Regions from separate parts of the Candidatus Limousia pullorum genome, predicted to be linked through region 2. Evidence: predicted binding sites of a transcription regulator. Region 2 holds the regulator's gene; the other holds the start of a gene.
The links. Region 2 encodes NrdR, which represses ribonucleotide reductase genes. Its sites were predicted from a motif close to CACNANATNTNGTG; they were not measured.
Positions count from the first base shown of each region.

Region 1: the regulator NrdR is predicted to act here: its motif matches at 2,331-2,344, upstream of CGICJO_RS08800 (anaerobic ribonucleoside triphosphate reductase).

Region 1 is NZ_CM171614.1:1,921,772-1,931,355, reverse strand. It holds gene alr (alanine racemase) at 1-280, opposite strand, end outside; gene putP (sodium/proline symporter PutP) at 569-2,131, shown strand; gene CGICJO_RS08800 (anaerobic ribonucleoside triphosphate reductase) at 2,598-4,946, shown strand; gene nrdG (anaerobic ribonucleoside-triphosphate reductase activating protein) at 4,949-5,473, shown strand; gene CGICJO_RS08790 (DUF3784 domain-containing protein) at 5,581-5,892, shown strand; gene CGICJO_RS08785 (sugar-transfer associated ATP-grasp domain-containing protein) at 6,035-7,051, shown strand; gene CGICJO_RS08780 (ABC transporter ATP-binding protein) at 7,114-7,734, shown strand; gene CGICJO_RS08775 (ABC transporter permease) at 7,737-8,507, shown strand; gene CGICJO_RS08770 (ABC transporter permease) at 8,552-9,271, opposite strand; gene CGICJO_RS08765 (ABC transporter ATP-binding protein) at 9,268-9,584, opposite strand, start outside.
Region 2 is NZ_CM171614.1:1,499,434-1,509,017, forward strand. It holds gene CGICJO_RS06685 (endo-alpha-N-acetylgalactosaminidase family protein) at 1-277, shown strand, start outside; gene CGICJO_RS06690 (DEAD/DEAH box helicase family protein) at 434-3,121, shown strand; gene nrdR (transcriptional regulator NrdR) at 3,261-3,716, shown strand; gene CGICJO_RS06700 (hypothetical protein) at 3,826-3,996, shown strand; gene rnhA (ribonuclease HI) at 4,037-4,474, opposite strand; gene CGICJO_RS06710 (ribonuclease J) at 4,886-6,754, shown strand; gene CGICJO_RS06715 (DHH family phosphoesterase) at 6,779-8,719, shown strand; gene rplI (50S ribosomal protein L9) at 8,746-9,192, shown strand; gene dnaB (replicative DNA helicase) at 9,227-9,584, shown strand, end outside.

The sequences.
Region 1 (9,584 bases), 420 kb from region 2:
GCTCCTTTGCACACATTGACGGGGTATAACCCAAAATAAGTATAGGAAGGCTTATTCCGTATTTTCTAAGCTCCTTTCCCTCGTCCATATTTGAAACAGCAAGGAAATCTGCGCCCAGCTGTTCATACATAACCGCAAGCTCCACAGCTCCGTGTCCGTAAGCGTCAGCTTTTACAACACAGCAAACCTTTTTGCCCTGAGCCGCTTTTTTAATTGTTTTAAAATTATGTATGGCTCTGTCCATATCTATTTCTGTCCATGTTCTTTTAACGAAATTCATATACACACCTCTTGCAATAATGATGAATAACAATTTATATATATGTATACATCCGCATTTGCATAATTACCTAATTATATTATATAACCATTCTTTGGGTAAATCAATAAGATTTTGGCATATTGGCTTTTTTAATCCTTTTAAGACTTTTATTTCATCATTTTTTCAGATTTATTTCCTTTTTTCTTCATATACAATTAAAAAACATTTGCAATTATACCAGTTTTTTGATAAAATGTGATTATGTGTTTTTCCGAAAACAAATATTTTTAAGGAGAGAGATGTTTAATGGATAAGATTATTATCTTAATCGCATTTGCCGTCTATATGGTAGTTATGATTGTCATCGGTGCTGTCTATGTAAAAAACACAAAGACAAACGAAGACTACTTCCTGGGCGGCAGAAATCTCGGCAGCTGGACTGCGGCCCTTTCCGCACAGGCTTCCGACATGAGCGGTTGGCTCTTGATGGGTCTTCCCGGCGCCGTTTACATTGCAGGAACCGGCGAAATCTGGATAGCTATAGGACTTTTGATTGGTACGGTTTTAAACTGGTATTTGGTTTCCGGCAGACTTCGCCGCTACACAATCAAAGCTAACAACGCTTTGACAATCCCAGGATACTTTGAAAACCGTTTCCACGATAAAACCGGTATTCTCCAGGTTGTATCATCTGTAATTATCACTATTTTCTTTACAGTTTACACGGCATCCGCTTTCAGCTCAGGCGCAAAGCTCTTTGCAACTGTTTTTTCCGACGGCTCAACAGATGGATTTAACAGCACATATATCTATGGTCTTGTTGTTGCCGCTGTTGTTATTCTTGTTTACACATTTATGGGCGGATTTAAGGCTGTATGTGCTACTGACCTGGTTCAGGGCTTCATGATGCTTATCGCAATCCTTGCTGTTCCGATTTTGGCTTACGGCATGCTTACATACAACACAGGTTTCCACGATGCACTTGTTGCAAACGGTGTTGAAAATCCTGAGAATTATCTCAACTTTATGAAAAATGCTGACGGTTCACCTGTAAGCGTGGTTTCCATTATTTCAAACCTTGGCTGGGCTTTGGGTTACTTCGGTATGCCTCACATTCTTGTAAGATTTATGGCTATCAAAAGCGAAGCTGAAGTTAAAAAATCAAGAACAATCGCTATTGTTTGGATTATCCTTTCACTTGGCGCCGCATGTATGATAGGTCTTGTGGCAAGAGGATTCTTGACCACACAGCTTGATGCTTCAACACAGGAAACAGTATTCATCAAGCTTATTCAGCAGCTGTTCTCAAACAATTATCTGCTTCTCTTTATCGGCGGTGTATTCCTCTGCGGTATTCTCGCCGCTGTTATGTCTACAGCTGACAGCCAGCTTCTCGTTACCGCTTCCGCAGTTTCAGAAGACCTTTACAGAGGCACAATCAACAAAAATGCAAGCGACAAAAAATCCCTTGCAGTGGGCAGAGCTGCTGTTGTAGTTGTTGCAATAGTTGCCGCATTTATTGCCCTTGACCCTAACAGCAGTATCATGGGACTTGTTTCAAACGCATGGGCAGGCTTTGGTGCCGCTTTCGGTCCTGTTATTATCTTCTCACTGTTCTGGAGACGTTCAAATTTGCAGGGAGCAGTAAGCGCAATGGCAATCGGTGCTCTGACAATTATCGTTTGGGATTACATTCCATTTATAAACGGTCAGACTTTGGGCGATGCTACAGGACTTTATTCTCTGGTTGTAGGATTTATTTTGGCTTCCGCAGCTATGATTATAGTTTCCCTTGCAACAAAAGCTCCCGGAAAAGAAATTACAGACGAGTTTGACGCTGTAAAATCCGGAAATGTTGAAGGTTGCTAATTATTATAATAGTTTTATATTCAATATCATTATTTCACCTGTATTTCCCCGGAAATGCAGGTGGTTTTCATTTGACTGATTTTTCACAGTATTTTCATGTTAAATCTTATTTCATTCTCCTGGGGAAACACAAAGGGTAATCCTCGTGCTATAATGTATTTAATTTCGATTTTCGGGTTCGGGGAATTTCACACTTTAACACTACATATTGTGACAATTTATTTTTATAGCACATTTTGTAGAGAAAAAAGTTTGGTACTATTTTAAAAACACATGCTTTTTGATAATTAAAAATCGTCAATTTTACCAAACCGTTAAAATCCCCATTGACTAACGGCAATATATGGGCTATACTTAACAAGCTGGCTTTTTTAATACTACATATTGTGTTAAAAATAAATCTCAACCACAAATTATGGTTGAGGTTTTCTAAAAATAAAAATATATAGAGAGAGGAAGCGGAAAAATGATAAAAACAATCATAAAAAGGGATGGCAGATCCGTTCCCTTCGATATAGAAAAGATATCGCAGGCTATTTACAAGGCAGCTCAGGCAATCGGCGGCAATGACTACGAGGCGGCTAAGGACCTGGCTGTTCAGGTATGTGATTATCTTGAAAATACGGAACACCAGACAGAACCTACTGTTGAGCATGTACAGGATACAGTTGAAAAGGTTCTTATCGAAAACGGTCACGCAAGAACAGCTAAGGAGTACATCCTCTATCGTTCTGAAAGAACCAGAATCAGAGAGATGAACACAAAGCTCATGAAAATCTATGAGGACTTGACATTTAAGCCTGCTGAGGACAATGATATAAAGCGTGAAAACGCAAATATCGACGGCGATACAGCAATGGGAACTATGCTCAAATACGGTTCTGAGGGCGCTAAGCAGTTCTATGAGATGTATATTTTAAATCCAAAGCACGCAAAGGCTCACAGAAACGGAGATATTCACATCCACGATTTGGATTTCCTCACACTCACCACAACATGCTGTCAGATTGACCTTATAAAGCTTTTCGACGGCGGTTTCTGCACAGGCCACGGCTATCTCCGTGAGCCAAACGACATTGCATCCTACTCCGCTCTTGCATGTATTGCAATTCAGTCAAACCAGAACGACCAGCACGGCGGTCAGAGTATTCCAAACTTTGATTACGGCATGGCTAAGGGCGTTGCAAAAACATACAGAAGAATTTACAGACAGAACCTTGCACGTGCAATTGAACTGCTCTGCGACGATGATGACGCTATAAACACAGGCAAGGAAATCTGCGACAAGGCTGAGGAAATCAGCGGACAGTGGCCAAAGCTTGAGGACGGCAAGGTATACATGGATGAAGAAATAAAGATTTTAACAGACATGTACGGCGAAAAGCTTGCAGGAAAGCTTCAGAGATTTGCATTCAGACACGCTGAAAAAGAAACAGACAGAGCTTGCTATCAGGCTATGGAGGCTCTTGTACACAACCTCAACACCATGCACAGCCGTGCAGGTGCTCAGATACCTTTTAGCTCCTTGAACTACGGCACAGACACCTCTCCTGAGGGCAGAATGGTTATGAAAAACGTACTGCTTGCCACAGAAGCAGGCCTCGGAAACGGCGAAACACCTATCTTCCCTATACACATTTTCAAGGTTAAGGAAGGCGTAAACTTCAACCCGGGCGATCCTAACTACGATTTGTTTAAGCTTGCATGCAGAGTTTCCGCAAAGCGTCTTTTCCCGAACTTCTCTTTCCTTGACGCACCTTTCAACCTCCAGTATTACAAAGAGGGACATCCGGAAACAGAGTGCGCATACATGGGATGCCGTACAAGAGTTATTGCAAACCACTATGACCCATCAAGAGAAATCGTAAACGGCAGAGGAAATCTCAGCTTTACTTCTATCAACCTGCCAAGACTTGCTATCCTTGCAAATAAAAATGTTGATTTCTTCTTTGAGCAGCTGGACAACATGATTGACCTTGTTATCGACCAGCTTCTTGCAAGATTTGAAATTCAGTGTCAGAAGCTCGTTAAAAACTATCCTTTCCTTATGGGACAGGGCGTTTGGATAGACAGCGAAAAGCTTAACCCTAATGACTCAGTTCGTGAGGTTTTGAAACACGGAACACTCACCTGCGGCTTTATCGGACTTGCAGAGTGCCTTAAGGCCCTTACTGGAAAGCACCACGGCGAAAGCATGGAATCTCAGCGTCTTGGCCTTGAAATTGTAGGCTACATGCGCAAGAGAATGAACCAGGCAAGCGAGCAGTACAACCTGAACTTCTCCCTTATCGCAACACCTGCCGAGGGACTTTCAGGCAGATTTGTAAGAATAGACAAAGAGCGTTTCGGTGTTATTCCTGGAGTTACAGACAGAGATTACTATACAAACTCTTTCCACGTACCTGTATATTACAACATCTCAGCTTTTGAGAAAATCAGGATTGAAGCACCGTATCACAATCTGACAAACGGCGGTCACATCTCATACATTGAGCTTGACGGTGACCCAACCGAAAACCTTGAGGCTTTCGAGCAGGTTATCAGATACATGAAGGAATGCGGTATCGGCTACGGCTCAATAAACCACCCAGTAGACCGTGACCCTGTTTGCGGACACACAGGTATTATCGGCGAAACCTGTCCTCACTGCGGCAGAAAAGAAGGCGACAGCGGCATCGGATTTGAGAGAATAAGAAGAATTACAGGTTACCTTGTAGGAACTGTTGACCGCTTCAACAACGCTAAAAAAGCCGAGGTTCACGACAGAGTTAAACACAGCCTCGGAACCTGCGAATGTGCTGAGGAGATCGGCTGATTATGGAAAAACAGCACACCTTAAGACTTGCAGGAGTTATAAGAGAATCCATAGTGGATGGCCCGGGAATAAGAATGACAGTTTTTGTTCAGGGCTGTCCCCATCACTGCAAAGGCTGTCACAATGCAAAAACCTGGGATTTTGAAGGCGGCTACGACGCACAGCCTGAAAGACTTATTGAAGAGGCAAAAAAAGACCCTCTTTTGAAAGGTCTTACCTTTTCAGGCGGCGAGCCTTTCTGTCAGGCAGAGGCTTTGAGCTATCTCGGAAAGCTTGCCCACGAAGCCGGATTTGATGTTTTCACCTACACAGGCTACACCTTTGAAGAGCTTTTAGAGGGTTCAAAAGAAAATCCCCAGTGGATGGAGCTTTTAAAGGAATGTGACTACCTTGTAGACGGTCCTTTCATATTAGAACAAAAAAATATTCTGCTTCGTTTCAGAGGAAGCAAAAATCAGAGAATTCTGGAAGTTAAAAAATCCCTTGAAGCGGGAAAAGCGGTTATTTCCGAAGAATACAATAAATGACAATCAACAGGCTGCATTTTGCGGCCTGTTTTTTTATAAAAAGATTTTAAATAACATACTAATTATGTTATAATAAGTTAAACAGCAAGTCAAAAGGGGTGTTATCTTTGTCGTACTTCATAACAATGTTTATAATAGGGATTTTAATAATTCTGCTGGGTTATTTTATCGGATTCAAAGGCAAAATTCAGCTTATTCACTCTTACCATTATAAGAATGTTAAGGACAAGGATAAGAAAGCCTACACAAGAATTATGGGTTTCGGAACGGGAGTTATCGGGGCATTTATAACAATAGGCGCATTTTTATATCTGGGCTTTGGTACTGCCGGAGCTTCTTCCGCCATACTCCCCGGACTTATATTGGGTTTAGGAATAATTGTTTACGCCCAGTATAAATACAACGGCGGTATATTTTGATTTTTGTAGGTTTCTTTTGATAATTGTTACAAAAACGAACCTTAAAATGAATTTAAGTTATATATGAAAATCCCTTGACTTAACTATACTTTAAATGTAGAATAGTACAAGTGTAAAATAAAATTCAAAGGGATTGAGAATATTGGCAGCATCATATGTTTTGAGAATACTTAAAGGCGCAAGCTTTTCAAGAATGTCTAAGGTCATCGACAAGGTCAAGGAAAAAAGCGGCAAAAACAAGGTTTCAATTTTCTTTGACATGGTCAACTGCTCCATAAGATACGGCGCAGGCTACTATGACTATCTTCTTTCAGAATACTACAACATGAACGGCGCTGAAAGAAAAACATATATGACACGTGTAAAAAATAAAAATCTTATTATGAGCCTTAACGACCAGAACTACTCCTATATCTTCGACCAGAAAAATGTTTTCGATGAGAAGTTTAAGGATTTTTTGGGCAGAGAGGTTTTGGACATTGCTAAAATCGACTTTGAAAGATTTAAAAAGTTTGTTGATGACAAGGAGAGCTTTTTTGCAAAACCATACATAGGCGAAAGCGGTAAAGGCATTGAAAAACTCCATGTAGCTGACTTTAAATCTGTTGAAGAACTTTATAAGTACGTTACAAACAAGGAGAAAAACTTCGGCGTTATTGAAGAGGTTATTGTTCAGCATCCGGACGCTGCAAGAATTTATCCCCCGTCACTTAACTGTCTGAGAATTGTTACCCTTGTAAAGGACAATGTTCCGCACCTTGTTTATGCTGTATTTAAGACAGGCAACAACGGAAATGTGGTTGATAACCTTGAAAGCGGCGGTCTTGCTGCAAAATTCGACATGGAAAAAGGCGAAATCTGCGGTCAGGGTCACATGTCCTCAATGGAAAAATACGACGTTCATCCATATACCGGTATTCCTTTTAAGGGCTACAAGCTCCCATATCTCAAGGAGATTAAGGAAATGGTATTTAAAGCCGCTTTGGTTGTACCTGAGATTAAGTATGTGGGCTGGGACGTATGCATAACAGAAAACGGCCCTGCAATCATCGAGGGCAACGACTACCCGGGTTACGACTTCCCTCAGTACTACGATGACGGTACTCCGAGAGTAGGTCTTTTGAAAAGAATTCAGGAAATACTGCCTGATTTTAAATAAGTTTTTTGATTCACCACCTGTTAATTTTTTCAGGTGGTGTTTTATAATGTGAAAGGACAACTATGGATATATTTTATTCTGAAAAGGGTTTGACCTTTGAAAATTTTATAAAATACCCGAAAATAAGTATTGAGGAAAATTCTTTTACTTTTATAACAGGTAAAAGCGGATGCGGAAAAAGCTCATATTTAAAAATGCTTAATTTCACTGCTTTGCCCTCAGAAGGGAAAATTTATTTCTGCGGTAAAGATTTAACAGAGCTTTCCCCCATTGAATACAGATGTCAGGTAATGCTGGCACCTCAGCAGGTATTTCTCACTGAGGGAAATATTCGTGATAATTTCGATTTCTATTACGGCATGAGGGAAAAAGAACCTCTTTCCAATGTGGAAATAGCTGAAGCTCTGAAAGTTTGCTGTGCAGATTTTCCACTTACAGCAGATTGCAGTCTGCTTTCCGGCGGAGAACGTCAGAGAGTTTTTCTTTCAATATTTATTTCCTGTATGCCGAAAGTTTTGCTGCTTGATGAGCCAACCGCCGCTCTTGATGAAAAGACCTCCAACGAATTATTTACAAGTCTTAAAAAGTACTGCCGTGAACACAGCATAACTGTTGTGTGTGTTTGTCACAACTTGGAGCTTGCGGAAAAATACGGCGACAGCATAATAAGATTGGGGGAATAAAAGTGAAAGACATTGTGGAACTTCAAATCTGGCAGTTCGCCCTTATATATCTGCTTTTAATACTCGTCATAATTATAATGAAAAAATGCAGGATAAATCAGACAAAGCTTTTGATTATGGCAAGTGTAAAGATGACTGTTCAGCTGGTATTGTCGGGATTTATCCTTACGTATATCTTTGAACATCCCCATCCCCTCTTTGTTGTGGCTTATCTTATAATAATGCTTTCCTTTTCAATACACAGAGTTATTTCCACAAACAAGGGATTAAACAGAAAATTTAAAATCGTAATAGGTGCGTCAATGACCTTTTCCGGCCTGTTTGTTCTTGTGTTCTTTATCTGCGCAGTTGTGGGAGAAAATATATTCAATCCCCAATACGTGATACCTATTTCCGGCATGATAATAGGAAACACGATGACCGGCGTTTCTCTTGGCGTAAAAACTTTCCGTGAAAGCTTAGAGGGACAAAAAGCAAAAATCAACGCTTTACTGTGCTTTGGCGCAAAGCCTGAAAAAATTCTTTTTCCTTTTGTAAAGCAGTCCCTTGAAACAGCTATGCTTCCCACAATAAACTCTATGATAGGTATGGGAATTGTTTCTCTTCCGGGAATGATGACCGGTCAGATATTATCAGGAACTTTGCCAACTACAGCTATACTTTATCAGATAGCAATAATGATTGCCATCTGCACAGTTGTTACAGCCGCAAGCTTCGGCTCCTTATATTTCGGCTACAAAACCCTATACAATCACAAAACCCAAATAATATAAGAAAATCCGATAACCTGATTTTTTATCAAAGGTTATCGGATTTTTTATATATCTCTCTTTTTAAGTTTAAGCATAATCGATATAGCTATTGCCGCAAGCAGGAAGATAATTAAAAGCGGTATCAGATTTTTAATGGAAAAGCCGCTGTTCAGCATAAGATTATAACCCCATGAGGCAGGAAAAAACTTGCCTATGATTTTCAAAGCATATGGCAATAAATCTGACGAGAACATTATTCCCGACAGCATTATTGACGGCAGAAAAATTATCTGGGAAATCATTGTAAGCTTACTTTGATTTTTTACAAGCAGACCAAGCACACAACCTACCGTGACAGACACCGCAAGAAAAATCGCCAAAGATAGAAAATACAAATTCGGTTTATCTGGAACAAAGCTTTCAAATATAAAGGGCGATGATATATAGATAATCAAACTCATAGCATACAGGTGTATAAACGAGGATACCGCCATTGAAACCAAACCAAAATATACAGGCGCTCCGTTTGCCTGATACACTTTTTTCATATCGCCGCCATACACTTCCGTCACCGACTGAGGAAGCCCTATAAACGCTCCCATGGAAATCCCCATCACTGTCATTGACTGTACAATACTTTCCCTCATTTGTGGCATCAGCGATGTAAAAATTCCTCCCATAAGCAAATAAAACAGCAAAGGAACCATATAACAGGTTATAAGCATAGTTTTGCTTCTTATATCAAGTTTTAACTGCAATCCTATACCATACAAAATTCCGTTCACGGTTGATTCCCCCTTGAAATATTTATAAGGTGCTCTTCCAAAGTTCCTCTCTCTACTTTTATATCCCTTATTTCAGAATTTTTAATTTCACATTTTCTTAGGATTTCATACATTGTCTTTCTGATATCTTCACATCGGTATGTTTCTTCTCCATTTTCTGTTCTTATCCGCACAGTGTAGAGCTTTCCCATCTTGTCCGAAAGTTCAGATACTGTCCCTAAAAATGACATTTTCCCTTTACTTAAAATTCCTATTCTGCTGCTCAGCGTTTCAACTTCTGCCATATCGTGGCTGGCTAAAACTATGGTTTTTC
Region 2 (9,584 bases):
GTACTTCTATGAGTGGTGGAATGGTTCAGCTAACAGCTGGTCATCAATGTTCAGCAATAATGAGTACTTCACAAGCGGCAATACAGTTCATGTTGTAGCTGAAATAAGCAACAATAGAGTTAAGCTTACAGTAGATGATGTTGTTTTGGTTAACTCAACTGTCACTGGTGGAATACCAACAGACGGCGGTTGGTTTGGATTTGAGTGCAGAAATGCTAACTCTTTCCAGATTGACAACGTTAAAATCTATACAGCTGACACAGATCCTGTTTTCTAATTTAAAATCTCTTTTTCAAGAATAGTAAAGCTTTTCCCGTGAAAAAGCTTTACACGGCGGCCCCGCAGAAATGCGGGGTCGTTCTTTTTTGAATATTTTATGGTCAAAGCAGGATATATTATGGTATTATATTAAAAATAAGTTAGGGGTGATTTGGTGGAGAATTTTAAAAATATTTTATTTTCCGGGAAGTTTCGTGATTATCAGCAGTCCGCTCTGAACAATTTAGGAAAGCACATGGATGATAAAAAAATACATATAGTGGCTGCTCCGGGAAGCGGAAAAACTGTTTTAGGACTGGAGATTATAAGAAGATTAAATGAGCCTGCAATTGTTTTAACCCCGTCGATAACCATTAGACAGCAGTGGGGTGAAAGATTTAATCAGCATTTTGTCAAGGAAAATGACAGAGCAGAATATGTTTCATACTCTCTGAAAAATCCGGCTCTTATCACCTGCGTGACCTATCAGGCTCTGCATGCAGCAATGAAGAGAATTGAGGATGTTGAAAGCGTAGAGGAAACTGAGCTTACTGAAAAAGAGGACTACAGCAATTTTGACTTGGTCGCTGAGCTTAAAGAAAAGAAAATAAAAACAATATGCCTTGATGAGGCACACCACCTTAAAAGTGAGTGGCAGAAAGCTCTTGAAGCATTTATAAAAGCTATGGGCGATGATATTTTTGTGGTTTCCCTTACTGCGACTCCTCCTTATGACAGTACGCCTGCCGAGTGGGACAGGTATATTTCTACTTGCGGCGAAATAGATGAAGAAATTTTTGTGCCTCAGCTTGTGGCTCAGGGAACACTCTGTCCTCATCAGGATTTTATATATTTCAACTATCCCACTGATGAAGAGTTCGAAATAATAGATTTATACAGAAAGAAATCAAATGAGTTTATAAAAAAATTTGTTTCAGAAAATTTTATGGCAAGAGCTGTAGACGTTTCGGGAATTTTTAATCTTAATAAAAATGAAAGCTGTTTTTTGGAATATCCGCTGGAATTTACCGCTTTTATGACAACTTGTGAGGAATGCGGAGTTTTTGTTCCGGGAGAAATTGTAAAATTGATTACCGTTAATAAAGGCTTGCCGAGATTTAATTCTAATTATTGTCAGATAGCTTTGCAGTTTATCATAGACCACGATGAAATATTTACTAAAGAAATTTCTGAAGAAATTAAAAATATTTTAAAGAGGAATGGACTTATTGAAAAAAATACGGTGGCTTTGACTAAAAGTAAAGAGACCGATAAGCTTTTAATTTCATCTCTTGGTAAACTGAACAGTATGGTTGAAATTGTAAAAAGTGAATGGAATAACCTGAATAAAGGTTTAAGAATGTTGATTTTGACAGACTATATCAAAAAGGAGCTTTTGGATTCAGTGGGCAATGACACTCCTTTTCATACAATGGGAACGGTTCCTATATTTGAAACTTTACGACGCAGTATTTCCGGGGAAATAAAGATGTGTATTTTAACCGGTTCCCTTGTGGTGATACCCTGTGAGATTTTTGAGGCTTTGAAAGAGATTGCTCGAAGGGATAATGTCGAGGTATCGGCTTCGGAAATTAACGAAACAGGATTTTTGAAGGTTGAAATTGAGGGAACTTCAAAAGAACGTGTCGCTCTTTTAACGGAAATGTTTGAAAAAGGCTTTATAAATATTCTCATTGGTACAAAATCTTTATTGGGTGAGGGTTGGGACTCTCCGTGTATAAATTCTCTGATTCTAGCAAGCTTTGTCGGCAGTTTTATGCTTTCTAATCAGATGAGGGGAAGAGCTATTAGAGTAGATAGGAATAACCCTAATAAGGTTTCAAATATATGGCATCTTGTGACGGTTTTGCCGGAAAGTGTCAGCGATAAAAAGTCTCAGCTTGTGAATAAAATAGTCGAGGGCAAACCGGATGAAATATTTGGCGCAGACTATGAAACGGTAAAAAAGAGATTTGAATGTTTTATGGCACCTGCATACAGTGTAAATGTTATTGAAAGCGGAATATCAAGGCTTGATATTATTAAACCGCCGTATGATGCAGAGGGAATAAAGAATATAAATATTAAAATGCTCTATTTGGCTTCTCAGCGAGATAGAACAGCAAAAAGCTGGTTTGACGCCATGGGTAACGGCAAATATACCACAGTTGTTGATGTTAATCAAATAGAGAAAGAAAAGTTCCCAAGAGGTTTTGTGTATAGAAACTTCATCGGTGAATTTTTGTTTATAATGTTTTATTTGCTGTTTTGTCGTATAGGCAGCAGCTTGTTGTTTTTCTCGGAGCCTATATGGATAATGATAGTTGTAATTTTATCTTTGGTGGCCATTCCTGTTTGTATAGTCGGAGTGTTGAAATTTGTCAGAATGATTTCGCCTAAAAAGGCTATGAAATCTTTAGCAAACTGTGTTTTAAAAACTCTTACTGAAACCGGAAAAATTCAAAAGGGCGGATATGTGACAGTTGCTTCTGATACATCTAACACATTTATTTACTGTACTTTGGAAAATGCATCTGTAAGAGAAAAACAGATTTTTTCTCAGGCTATAGGAGAAATGTTTTCTTCTATTGATAATCCCAGATATGTGTTTGTGAAAAAGGGCTTGGGCGGACGAAAGAGCTACAGTAAAAGCTATTCATGTCCAGGTATTCTTGCAGGAAATAAGGAAACCGCTGAGCTTTTGGGAAGAAATATTGAAAAAATTATGGGTAAATATTATCTTATATACACGAGAACAGAGCAGGGAAGAAAGGAACTGCTTAATTGTCGCAGATATTCCTTTTTGAACATAAATGACGCTCTGTCAGGAAAGAAAAAAATGGTTAAGTCTAATTGGAGATAATATTAAAATATGATGATTTTATAGGGGAAAACGGTCTTTTTGTGTCAAAATAGCCTTTTAAACTATTGAAATAAATTGAATATTTTGATATAATATATTACATGATGATGATGTTATTTTAGACAAAGAGGTGTTGTAAATGAAATGTCCATACTGTGGTTATGAGGAAAGTAAAGTTATAGATTCCAGACCTGCCGATGACGGTGAACGTATAAGAAGACGCAGGGAGTGTCTCGGCTGCGGCAAGCGATTTACAACACATGAAGTGATTGAAACAGTTCCTATAATTGTTGTAAAAAGGGACAGATCCCGTGAGGTTTTCGACAGAAATAAGCTTTTGTCCGGAATACTCAGAGCCTGCGAGAAAAGAAAGGTTTCAATCGAGCAGATAGAAAAAATGGTAGACGATATTGAGATGAAACTGCAAAATTCTCTTGACAGAGAGGTTACTTCTCAGTTTATCGGTGAGCTTGCAATGGAAGAGCTTAAAAAGGTTGACGAGGTTTCCTATGTGCGTTTCGCTTCTGTATACAGACAGTTTAAGGATATAAATACTTTCCTTGAAGAGCTTAACAAGCTTATGTCTGAAAAGTAATATAAAATATTTTAAGGCGTGAATTTTATGTTCACGCCTTTTTCTTTTGCATAACTGTATTTGTTCCCGACAATAATATTTTCAGATATTTTGAAAGGAGTGTTTGCAGTTGAAAATGAACAACAATATGTATATCGATGACGAGAGAAAAAGTGTTATGGATAAGCTTGCCCCCTCAAGGAAACAAATGGAGAATTACAGAAATATCGCTTCTGTTGTAGCCAGAGAGTGTGGAATAAAGGACAAAAACTATATGAAGGATAAGGAAGTAAAAAATTAAAAAAGGAGTGCTTAATGCACTCCGTACATATAAAATTATTTTAACTGTACTTTTCAGCCTGAGCTACGGCAAGTCGGTCGCATCGCTCATTTTCCGGATGGCCTGCATGACCTTTTACCCAGACGATGGTTACTTTGTGCTTGTCGTATTCCTTGAGAAGTTCATCCCAAAGATCCGGATTGAGAGCAGGGTCTTTTTTGTTGCGCATCCAGTTGTTTTCCTTCCATTTTTTAGCCCATCCCAGCTTCAGTGCGTTGCAAACATACTGAGAATCGCTGTAAAGTGTTACCTCGCAGGGCTCCTTGAGCATTTTAAGGGCAGTTAAAACGGCGGTGATTTCCATTCTGTTGTTGGTTGTGTTGGCTTCTCCTCCGCTTATTTCTTTCTCTTTATCTTTGTATCTGAGAATTGCGCCCCAGCCTCCGGGCCCCGGGTTTCCTTTACAAGCTCCGTCTGTGAAAATTTCAACAGCTTTCATATTATCTCCTTATTTATCACTTATATTTAGTATCCGAATCGCCGGATTTGACTTTATTTACATATAATTATATCCGTTAATATCTGTCACGTCAACAAAAACAAGGGTATTTTAAGGCGGTTTAATGTAATTCCTATGGGACTTGACATAAAAGAAATAAAAGGTTAATATATAGGTAATGATTTATATGCTCGGAATCTATGCCTAAATGAACATTAGAGTTTTAAGTTTTTGAGATAATTATTTTGTAAATTGTTCTTTTGGGCTGATAAAAAGGGTTTGGTTTGACCTTTTATTTGTTACGCATTAAAGCACCGTTGAGAAATTGTTCGGGAAATTAAATGGTTAACGGTGCATTATTATATAGAATCAGAACGAGAATAATTTATTTATTTACGGAGGTAAAAATAAGTGATTAAAGAAAAAAGTAAATATAACAAAAAGAGCGCACCCCGTATGACAGGAAAGAAAAACACCAGAAACGCCGGATATGTAAAGGGCGGAAACCGTGACGGCGTTATGAAAAAACCTGGGGATATGGGGCTTGAGTATATTTCTCAAAATGAACCTGAGAAAAGATATAAAAATAAAAAGAGCTCTTTTAAGCAGATAAAGAAGGATGCTCCGGTTATTAAAATCTCCTTTTTGGGCGGTCTTAATGAGATAGGAAAGAATATCACTGTTTTTGAATGTAACAACGATATTATTATTTTGGACTGCGGAATGGCTTTCCCTGACGGTGATATGCTTGGTGTAGACCTTGTTATCCCTGATTTTACTTACCTTGAACAGAATTTTGATAAAATCAGAGGTTTGGTTCTCACACACGGTCATGAAGACCACATAGGAGGTATTCCTTTCCTTTTGAAGAAACTCAATGTTCCGATTTACGGAACTGCTTTGACAATCGGTCTTGTGGAAAACAAACTTAAAGAGCATGGTATAAATCATTCCACAGGACTTAATGTTATCAAAGAAAGCAGCAACATTGAACTGGGATGCTTTAATATTGAGTTTATCCATGTAAATCATTCAATACCGGATGCGGTGGGAATTGCAATTCATTCTCCGGCAGGTACAATTGTTCATACCGGCGACTTTAAAATCGACTTCACACCGGCATCAGGAAAGATGATTGATCTTCCTAAGTTTTCAAGACTGGGCGACGAGGGTGTTTTGGCTTTGATGGCTGAAAGCACCAACGCAGAAAGACCCGGCTTTACTCCCTCTGAGGCAAAGGTTTCCGACAGCTTTGACGGTCTTTTCAGACGTGCCGAAAAGAACAGAATTATAATCGCCACCTTTGCTTCCAACATAAGCAGAATACAGCAGATTATCAACTGCGCCAATAAGTACGGAAGAAAAGTTGCTTTTTCCGGAAGAAGCATGATAAACTATCTTACCGTTGCCCGTGAGCTGGGATATATAAATGTGCCTGAAGGTGTTATAATTGATATTGATATGCTCAATAAATACACCGCAGAGCAGATTGTGCTTGTTACAACCGGAAGCCAGGGTGAGCCTATGTCGGCTCTTTCCAGAATGGCTTATTCTGACCATAGAAAGGTAGAAGTAGGCGTCGGAGATTTTATCATTATTTCAGCTAATCCGATTCCGGGAAATGAAAGAACTGTGGGTCACGTTGTTGACGAGCTTTTAAAGAGAGGCTGTCAGGTTGTATATGAATCCATGTATGAGGTTCATGTTTCCGGTCACGCATGCAGTGAAGAGCTTAAAATAATACACAGTCTTGTAAGACCTCAGTACTTTATTCCGGTACACGGAGAGCAAAAGCACCTTATAAAACACGCTAACTTAGCTGCGTCTATGGGTATGAGCAAGGATAGAATTTATGTGGGTGATATCGGAAGAAGTATTGAGCTTTCAATTGACCATATGAAAGAGGTTGCTCCGGTTCCTGCCGGCAAGATTTTTGTTGACGGTCTCGGAGTTGGAGATGTAGGAAGCATAGTTTTGAGAGACAGAAAGCACCTGGGACAGGACGGACTTATTATTATTGTTGCGTCAATAGACAGCTATGACGGAAGACTTATAAGCGGTCCTGACATTGTTTCAAGAGGATTTGTCTATGTTAGAGAAAGCGAGTCACTTTTGGACGAGGTAAAACAGCTTGCCTATAAAGCTCTGGAGGATTGTTATAAGAACGAGGTTCACGAGTGGGGAACAATCAAGAACAAAATAAAGGACGATGTTTCAAAGCTTATAACTCAGAGAACAAGAAGAAGTCCGATGATTTTGCCAATACTAATGGAAGTATAATCCACTTTTAAAAGGGGTTTAGCTATGAAGAACAAAAGTTGGACGGTCATACCGTTTTTCGGAATCTTTTCTGTGGTTATGTTGTTTATGGCGCTTTATACTTTTCAATATAGTCAGCTTATGGGTTATATCGAGGTTTCTATTTCGATTATAACTATGGGCGTTACCATTTATGAAACCTATAAGTTTAAAAGCAGAATTTATGAAACTGTGCGCAGCGCCTTTAGAAGCCTTCACAACGCTGACGCAGAGTATCTGGAAAGATTTCGTTTTCCTGTTGTTCTTGTTGACGACAACGGGGCTATTATATGGTATAACCAGATGTTTTTGGAGAGCCCGGCAAATATGCTGGACCCGTCGGGAGAGGATATCTCCGATTATATAAGTCACAAAAGGGTGGCTGATGTTCTTGAAAAGGCGGGAACAGACATTGAGTGCAACGGGAGAAAATTTACTGTTTATGCAAACACTTGCAAAAAAGGAACTCTTCTGTATTTCTTCGACAATACCTATTTTAAAAATATTGAAGAGGAGTACTCAGAGAGCAGAAGCGTTGTGGCTTCCATTGCCTTTGATAACAGGGAAGAGTTTATAAACGAAAACGAAGAGGAGAGCGCAAGAGTTTTGCTTACTCTGGAAAATACTTTGCAGAGATGGGCGGCAAACTACAAGGCTCTTTATAAAAAGCTTTCCGGCGGCAGATACATGATTATCTTTCAGGAGAGAGATATTCAAAAGCTGGTTGAAGAAAAGTTTAAAATACTGGACGAAATTAGAACTATTAAATATAACGATTTAAGCGCAACTATCTCTATAGGCGTGGGAAGATACGCTACAACCGCAAAGGAAAGTGAAATGATGGCCCGTGCGGCTTTGGATATGGCTTTGGGACGAGGCGGAGATCAGGCTGCCGTTATGAAAAGCGACGGTTATGAGTTTTTCGGCGGAGTTTCTCAGGGCGTAGAGAAAAGAAGCAAAGTAAGAACAAGGGTTATCGCCAACGCAATGCGAAACTATATTGCCGCCTGTGACAAGGTATTTATTATGGGTCATAGATTTTCAGACCTTGATTGTGTGGGCGCCGCTGTAGGCTTGCACTGCATGATAACCAAGGCTTTGGAGAAGCCTGCCTTTGTTGTTATCAATAAGGAAAAGACAATGGCGAAATCCCTTATTGATATGATTGAGGAAAACGAGGAAGAGGATGTTTTCAAATCTCCAAGCGATGTAAGCTCTAAGGTTACTCCTAATTCTCTTTTGATTGTTGTTGATACACATTCACCAAGCTTTTTGGAAAGCGAAAGCTTTTATAAGCAATTTGAAAAGGTTATTGTTATTGACCATCACAGAAAGATGGTCAACTACATATCAAATACATTGATATTCTATCACGAAAGCACAGCTTCATCTGCTTCGGAAATGTGCGCCGAGATTATAAATTATCTTGCAGAAAAGTGTCTTACCTCCTATGCGGCTGACGCCCTTATGGCTGGTATTATGCTTGATACAAAGAACTTTATTGTAAAAACCGGTGCAAGAACCTTTGAAGCGGCGGCGTTTTTGAGAAGACGTGGTGCTGATACCGTTGCAGTTAAAAAGCTTTTCTCAGAGAATATCAAAACCTATAAGGAAAAATACAAACTGGTTTCCGCTTCGGAAATTTACCGTGGCTGTGCAGTGGCTTTTGCCGACGACACAATAAAAGACCCACGTCTTGTTGCCGCTCAGGCGGCTGACGAGCTTTTGGGCGTTCAGGATGTTTCGGCTTCCTTTGTTCTGTTTATGACAAACGGAAACACGGCGAATATCTCTGCCAGAAGCTACGGAAAAATAAATGTTCAGGTTATTATGGAAAAACTGGGCGGCGGCGGTCATCAGACTATGGCGGCTACTCAGATGCCTGACACCAGTATGGAAAGTGCAAGACAACAGCTCTTTGACGCTATTGATGATTTTCTTGCATAAAATATAATTTACGGAAGGTGAACAAAATGAAAGTAATCTTACTTCAGGACGTAAAATCTTTAGGAAAAAAAGGCGAGCTTGTTAAGGCTTCCGACGGATACGCAAGAAATTTCCTTTTCCCAAAGGGACTTGCAAAGGAAGCTAACGCTCAGGCTATGAACGAGCTTAAAAATGCTGAAAATTCCAAGCAGTATAAAATTGAAACAGATATCAAAAAAGCCAACGAAGCTAAGGCTATGCTTGAGGGTGAAACCTTTAAGATGACAGCAAAAGCCGGCAATGGCGGAAGACTTTTCGGAAGCGTAACTCCAAAGGAGATAAGCGCAGAGATTAAGAAGCAGAAGGGTATCGATGTTGACAAGAGAAAGATTACTCTTGACGCTGATATCAAGGCTTTTGGCACATATAATGCAGAAATCAAGCTTTACAACGGAATTATTGCAAAGGTAAAGGTTCAGGTAAGCGAAGCTTAATTTTAGTAGTTTGAATTAAAAGGAGGGTGAAAATATGGCCGATTTGAATATGTCGGGTGGCTTGGACGGAATAAATATGCCTTACAGTCCTGAGGCTGAACAGGCGGTGCTGGGTGCAGTTATAATGGAGCCGGACTGTCTTAACAGGATTGTGGGAATTTTGACTAAGCCGGAGTATTTTCACCTTTCCTTACACCGCACAATATATTCAGCAATGCTGAGCATGTACACCCAAGGCAAAACGGTGGATTATGTCACCCTGATGGAAGCCTTAAGGATGGACAAGAATTTTGATGAAACCAGCGGAAAGGCGTACATAGTCAGACTTGCCGAGAACTGTCCTGCTGTATCAAATGTTGAGATTTACGCAAATATTGTCCGTGAAAAATACG